DNA from 2 places in the Blastococcus sp. SYSU DS1021 genome. Region 1 is predicted to be linked to the other one. Evidence: predicted binding sites of a transcription regulator. Region 1 holds the regulator's gene; the other holds the start of a gene.
What was found. The regulator LexA, encoded in region 1, represses DNA repair genes until DNA is damaged. The targets are predictions, from matches to a motif close to TCGAACANNTGTTCGA.
Positions count from the first base shown of each region.

Region 2: the regulator LexA is predicted to act here: its motif matches at 1,527-1,542, upstream of ACI8AP_RS12620 (DUF222 domain-containing protein).

Region 1 covers NZ_JBJHAL010000012.1:44,655-48,056, forward strand. Annotated here, with positions in the region: gene ACI8AP_RS10985 (hypothetical protein) at 1-1,011, shown strand, start outside; gene lexA (transcriptional repressor LexA) at 1,015-1,782, opposite strand; gene ACI8AP_RS10995 (LysM peptidoglycan-binding domain-containing protein) at 1,988-2,500, shown strand; gene ACI8AP_RS11000 (hypothetical protein) at 2,626-3,384, shown strand.
Region 2 covers NZ_JBJHAL010000015.1:32,219-35,620, reverse strand. Annotated here, with positions in the region: gene ACI8AP_RS12625 (precorrin-8X methylmutase) at 1-138, opposite strand, end outside; gene ACI8AP_RS12620 (DUF222 domain-containing protein) at 280-1,509, opposite strand; gene ACI8AP_RS12615 (hypothetical protein) at 1,927-2,091, shown strand; gene ACI8AP_RS12610 (precorrin-3B synthase) at 2,165-3,343, opposite strand; gene ACI8AP_RS12605 (reverse transcriptase family protein) at 3,389-3,402, opposite strand, start outside.

The DNA of each region.
Region 1 (3,402 bases):
GCCCGGCGGCGTCGGCTCGTCGTCGCGAGCGCCCTGACCGGCGCCCTGGCCGTGCTCGTCCCCGGGTCCGCGTCGGCGGAGGAGCCGGCGCCGGAGGTCCGGTGCGCCATCACGGACCCCCGACTCGCCGAGCTGTCCGGCCTGGTGGTGGTAGGAGAGCAGATGCTCGCCCTCAACGACGGCGGTGACCGGGTCGAAGTCCTCGGGCTCGATGCCGCCTGTGCGGTGGTCGACGTGCAGGCCGGGGCCGCGGACCCCTTCGACCCCGAAGACCTCGGCGTCGGCTCGGACGGGAGCGTCTGGATCGCCGACACCGGTGACAACGGCACGAGCCGTGCCACCGTCGCGCTGCATGTCCTCCGGCCCGACGGCGCGGCAGCGCTGCATCGGCTGACCTACCCCGACGGCGCGCACGACGCCGAGGCGCTGCTCCTGGCCCCGGACGGGACGCCGTACCTCGTGACCAAGGAAGTGCTCGGCTCCAGCGGGGTCTACCGGCCCGCCGCCGCGCTCGTCGACGGCGGCACTGTGCCGATGGAGCGGGTGGGCACGGTCAACGTCACCCTCACCGGAACCCCGGGTGGCCCCGTGGGTCGTGCGGGGCAGTTGCTGATCACCGGAGGTGCCGTTGCCGGCGACGGGAGCGCACTGGCGCTGCGCACCTACACGGACGCCTACGTGTGGCCGCTGTCCGGTTCGGACGTGCCCGGTGCGCTGGCCGGCGAACCGGTGCGGGTGGCGCTCCCCGAGTCGCCGCAGGGCGAGGCCGTCAGCTTCTCCGCCGACAACCGGGCGCTCGTGGTCGCGAGCGAGGGCCTGCCCAGCGCCGTCACCGTGGTTCCCCTGCCCGCCGCGACCGCCGCCGCGAAGCCGACTCCCGCGGAGGACCCGCTGCCGTCCTTCGCGGAACTCACCCGCTCGGACCGCTCGCCGATCGCCTCGGCGCTGATCGCCGCCGTCGTCGCCACTCTCGTGGTCTGGGTGGGCGGGAAACTGCGCCGCCGGACCTGACCCTCAGACCCGGCGCAGGACCGACACCACCCGCCCGAGGATCGTCGCCTCGTCTCCGGGAATCGGTTCGTAGGCCGGGTTGTGCGGCAGCAGCCACACGTGACCGTCCCGGCGCTTGTAGGTCTTCACCGTCGCCTCGCCGTCGATCATCGCCGCCACGATCTCCCCGTTCTCGGCGGTCGGCTGCTGGCGGACGACGACCCAGTCGCCGTCGCAGATGGCGGCCTCGACCATCGAGTCGCCGGCCACCTTGAGCATGAAGACGGTTCCCTCGCCGACCAGCTCGCGCGGCAGCGGGAAGACGTCCTCCACCGCCTGCTCGGCGAGCACTGGGCCACCGGCGGCGATCCGGCCCACGAGCGGGACATAGGCGGGCGCGGCGGCCTGCACGCCGTCGCCGACCACGGGGGGTTCGACCGGTGCGGCGGTGGCCCGGCCGGCATCCCCGGGCAGTCGCACGTCCAGGGCGCGCGGGCGGTTCGGGTCGCGCCGCAGCCAGCCCTTCTTCTGCAGCACCGAGAGCTGGTGCGCGACCGAGGATGCCGAGGACAGCCCGACGGCCTCGCCGATCTCACGCACCGACGGCGGGTAGCCGCGCCGGTCGATGGAGTCGCGGATCACCTCGAGCACCCGCCGCTGCCGCTGGGTGAGCCCGTCCCCATCGGCCGCGCGGTCGGGAAAGGCCCGTACCGACGCCGAACCGTCCGCCGTCCCCGGGGCCACGCCCGCGGTGCCGCCCCGGTTGCCGGACGTCCTGCTCGAGTCCGCCACGTCTCCTCCTCGCCGGCTGCCCGCGCAGCTCTCGACCCTCGTCGTCGGAGGAACGGTAGCGCCGATCGGCGGCCACTTCAAACAGGTGTTCGAAACTTTCCCGTGTCGCTCCCCAAGTGTCGGTCCCATCCGGTAGACATCGGACAAGCGTTCGAATCGAACACACGTTCGCGTCCGGCGGGTGCCGGCCAGGAGGGCTGAACACATGACGAGCAGCACGGCACTGCGGGTCCGCGGCCAGGTGTCGGTCGACCCGGGGGAGCGGCGCGCCGGTCCGCCACCCGCCCGGCGTCTCCGGGTGCTCCCGCCGCCTCGCTCCTACGCGGAGATGCCCGAACCTCTGCCCGCGCCGGCTCGCGGGAGGATGAGCGGCCCACGGGCGACGGTGGGGCGATCGCCCGGCCGGGGGCGTCGGGAGCGGGTGGAGCAGCCGCCGCTCCGGTTGACGTCGCGCGGCCGTCGTGTGCTCGCGGTCCTCACCCTCCTCCTCGCCGCGGGCGTGATCGTCCTCGGCAGCGCCGTCCTCGGGGATGCGGGTGGCGGATTGGAGCTCATGGGGACGACCAATGTGATCGTCGAGCCGGGTGACACGCTCTGGTCCATCGCCGGCGCGGTCGCCGACGGGCGCGATGTCCGCGACGTCGTCGTCGACATCCAGCGGCTGAACGGGCTCGGCTCCGCGGCCATCTCGCCTGGTCAGGTCCTCGTCCTGCCCTGACGGCCCCGTAGGGCTCGGTGCCTGCGCGCCAGGGCGAGGTGTTCACAACGCGGCCCGGCGACTTCGTCAACCCTCAGTACAGGCACGTTCACCGTGCGTGCTGGTCGGCCACCTACGGTACGTCCGTGTCCAGCGTCATGGAGAACCGCGCCGCCGTGTTCACCACTCGTCCCCAGGCCGTCGAGGTCCACCAGGCGGGTGCCTGGTGTGCGGGGGAGCTGTTGGGGTGGCGACACGACGACTCCGGCGCGTGCCAGATGTGGGTGCGGGTCGTCGCCGGAGGCGAGGAGCAGGCGCTCTGGATCGACCTGGGGGATGTGCGGCTCCCGGAGTCGCCGGCCGTCGAGGTGTCCCCGGTGACGCAGGCGATGCCCGCCTCCCTGTCAGCGGCACCGCTGCGTGACGGTCCGTCGACCGATGTCGAGGCGACCGCCAGCCTGCCGCTGCTGCGCGACCGCTGCGAGCCGCGAACCGGTGCCCAGCGGCCGGGCGGTCGCCGGCGCGCGCCGGAGAGCGACGCCGTGCAGGCCGCGCCGGCGTCCTCGGTGCCGGTGCCGGTGCCGCCCCCGGGTCGGCACCGCGCTCCGGCCACCGAGTCCGGCCCGGTCGTGGGCCGGCACCGCGCCGCCGACACCGACCTCTTCCCGGCCGTCGTCGAGAGCGCGCCGGACGCGCAGTCCCCGACCCGTGAGGACCGACCGCGGGGCGGTGGCTGGTCGGTGCCCGCGGCCCGCTCCGCGAGCACGGTCGAGACCCGCTCCACGGCGAGCGGCTGGACCCCGCCGGCCGACGTCGACCAGGATCTCCTGACCCGCCCGATGCGGTTGAGTGACCAGATCCCGCACTCGCGGCGGCCCCGGGTGGGCGGCGCGGTCAGCGTCTGATCGTCGTTCGGCGGCCCT
Region 2 (3,402 bases), on a different contig from region 1:
CACCTGCCCGCAGGCGTGGATCATCCGCACCGCCACCTGGGCGACGTCGGCGGGCAGGTTCGCGAGGTTCGCCTCGGCGCGGATGGTGGCGAACGAGCGCCGGTAGATCTCGGCGCCGTCCTTCTCGTAGTCGTACATCGGGCAGGAGGCTACGTCCCGCGCTCGGGCCACCTGCTCCGGGGAACGGCGGGCGGTCCCAGCCCACCGCTGTGCTGCGTGCTTGAGCAGGCCGACGAACCCCTCCCAGGACCCGGGGAGGGTTCGTCGTGCGTCGGTGGCTCAGCCGGTGCGCGAGTGTTCGGGTTGGCCGGTGATGCGGGGGAAGATCAGGATCTCGGTGCCGTCGGGCCGGTAGGTGTGCCATCGGCCGGCGGTATCTCGTTCGATGCGGAATCCGTGGTGGACCTTGGTGTGGTGGCGTTCGCACAACAGCCCGGAGTTCTCCAGCGAGGTCTCTCCGCCGTCGGCCCAGTGCACGAGGTGGTGGACGTCGCACCAGTGGGCGGGGGCGTCGCAGCCGGCGAACACGCATCCCCGGTCGCGGTACTCGACCGCGCGGCGCAGGGCCGGCGGGACGACCCGGTGCCGGCGGCCCAGGTCCAGGAGCTCGCCGTCGGGACCGATGACGATGCGGGAGACGTTGCCGTCACAGGCCAGCCAGCGGGCGCGGGCGGCGGAGATGGTGGCGCCGAGCCCGGTGGTGGCCGCGCCCGGTCCGGTGGCGGGGTCGACCAGGTCGGTGAGGTCGATCCGGACGATGACGTGCGGCTTCACGGTGCGCAGGACCGGCAGGGCGCCGGAGGCGAGCTGGTTGTCGGCCAGCTGGACCAGGGCGTCGGCGGACTGCTGGGCGCGGGTGCGGCTGTCCCCGGCGGGGCGGGAGGCCTGCACGATCGACTCGACCGCGGCCTGGAACTTCTCCCCGCCGACGGCGTCGAGCTCGCCGCGGAACCCGACGCGGCCATCGGCGTGGGTGACGAACACCAGTGACCGGCCCTCGGTGGGATCGGGCTCGGGGCCGTCGGGGTCGAGCCGGGCCAGGTAGTGGTCCACGACCTGGCGGAGTTCGGCGTGCGGGCGACTCGCGGCGACCTCGGCCAGGGTTGCGTCGACCCCGGCGAGGTCCACGTCGTGCGCCTGCGCGGCGGCCACGTTCACCGGTGCGGCGACCGGGGCGATCACCGCGACCGCCTCCGCCGTGATCGCACCCGCGGCGAACGCGGCTCGCACCGCCGGTAGCTCGGGCAGCGCCCGCCCGGAGCGCACCACCCGGGACGCCGCGGCCGACGACAGCCGGGCATGTCCGCGCAGCCAGGAGGCCATCGTCCGCTGCCCGTCGTGCTCGGCGGCGGAGGTGACCTCGCACTCCCGCACGGTGCGGGTGACTTCCGCGGCGAGCCGGTTCTGCGCCACCAGCAGCGGCCGCAGCCGGTCGAGCAGCTGCGGGCCGAACCGGCCGGCCAGGTCCTCGGCCGCCAGGTCGTCCAGCGCGGCCGTCAACCGGTCCAGCGCATCACCCGCAGCGGTCGAACGCATGTACGAATACTAGCCGGGCGGGCCGGCCTCGGCAACCCGAAACTGCAGGTCAGAAGCCTGTCCACAGATTTCGGCACAGCGTGGACAGCGGTGGGTCGTGGTGCTCGGCAGTTCACTGCGGCGGGTGCCCGCTCTCGCATGGCCCGACCCGCCACGTGCGTCCTCCGGCCCGGCTCCGGGCTAGCGTCGCGCCGTGCCCGACTTCCCCGCTCCGGAGCCGCCCGCCCAGCAGGTGGCCTTGCGCGCGACCGTCGAGTCAGTGCTGCGTGACCACGAGGGCACCGTGTCGTACCGGCACCACGACGCTTCTGGCAGTCCGGGAACCGGCGGGAGGCCGTCTACGGCTGGGGCACGACGATCGAGCCCAGGACGGCAGGCGAGCCGATCGAGGTGTGGTTCGACGGGCTCGACGAGGACATCGCGGTCGACCAGGTCCGCGGCCGCTGGTGGCGACGCCGGCTGGTCCGGCACGAGTGGCGGGACCTCACCGACCTCGATGACGTCTTGGCCGACGTCGTCCGCGTGCTCCGCGCATTGCTGAGCGACTACCGGTAACAGGGCGCACGCCCCAGCCCCGGGTTCAGCATCGTGGGCTGCTGTCCGTCACCCCTGCCGGAGCGAGCCGGCCTCAGCCGGGGTGGCCGCTGCCCTCGACTCGGTAGCCGGCGCCGGTCGCGACCACGTCCACCACTGCGCCGCCGGGCCGGCCGCAGCGCCGCTCGCACCCGGCCCAGTGCTGCCGCGCCCCGTCCGCCGGGAGGGATCCGGTGATCACGGCAGCGGTCGCGTCCGACCGCACGTCGGCCAGGGACTTCGCGCACCCGGGCAGCGCCGCGCAAGCGGTCACGCGCGTCCACGGGCTCGTGGGGTCGAGCACCAGCCCGGCGTCGGCCAGCGACCTGGCCGCCGACCCGTCGGCCAGGTCGGGCGCGACGACCCCGCGCCACGGGGTGAGCTGCACCTCTGCCGCGACGTCGGCGAGCAGCGACACCTGGGCGGCGGTCAGCCGGCCCAGGGGGACCACCGCGGCGAGGGCCGTGCGGCCGTCGTCCTGCCGCACCGCACCGATCGGGCGGATCCGCGGCTGGGCCGGCACCTCGACCCGCTCCCCGGCCGGGGCGTCCAGCCGCGCCGCCACCCGTGCCGGCCCGTCGGCGAGTTCGGCCAGCCGCCAGGCCGTTCCGCCCTGGGCGGCGCGCTCGTCGAGGAATGCCCGGGTGGCCGCCAGCGCGAGGTCGACGGCGTCCGCCGGACCGGCGCGCAGGCCGGAGTCGGCGCCGGCGAGGGTCAGCGCGACGGCGTCGGGGGCGAGCGCGAACAGGCCGACGTCCCCGCCGAGCGCGGCGACGTCGCCCCGGCCGTCGTCGAACGTGGCCAGGAACCGTCCCGGCAGCGCGGCGAGCGACGGGTCGGCGCACAGCCCGGCGTCGAAGTCGCGCACCCAGGGCCGGGCGTCGAGCAGGCCCCCGGTCCGCCCGCTCAACACGCTGCCCAACAGGTTGCGGGCCGTCTCGTGGCTGTCGCTGGGCAGCAGCCCGGCCGCCGCCAGCCGGCCGCCGAGCTCGCCGGCCGATCCGGGGCGCAGGCCCCGCAGCTGCACGTTGCCGCGGCTGGTGAGCTCCAGCGCGCCGTCCCCGAGCTCGACGGCGGCCGCGCCGAGGACGCGCAGCTGGTCGCCCACCAGCAGTCCACCGGGGACCCGCACCCGCGCGAGCTCGCCGTCGGCGGCGGAGTGGGTCTGCAGCGCGCCGGGGCAGGCGTCGGCCCGGTCCCGGAGGGGAGGCGTGGGCAGCCCGGCTGATGACATGGCGCCCGCGAGGCTACGTCCCGGGTCGGCCCGAGCCGTCGGCGGTCAGCTCCAGTCGA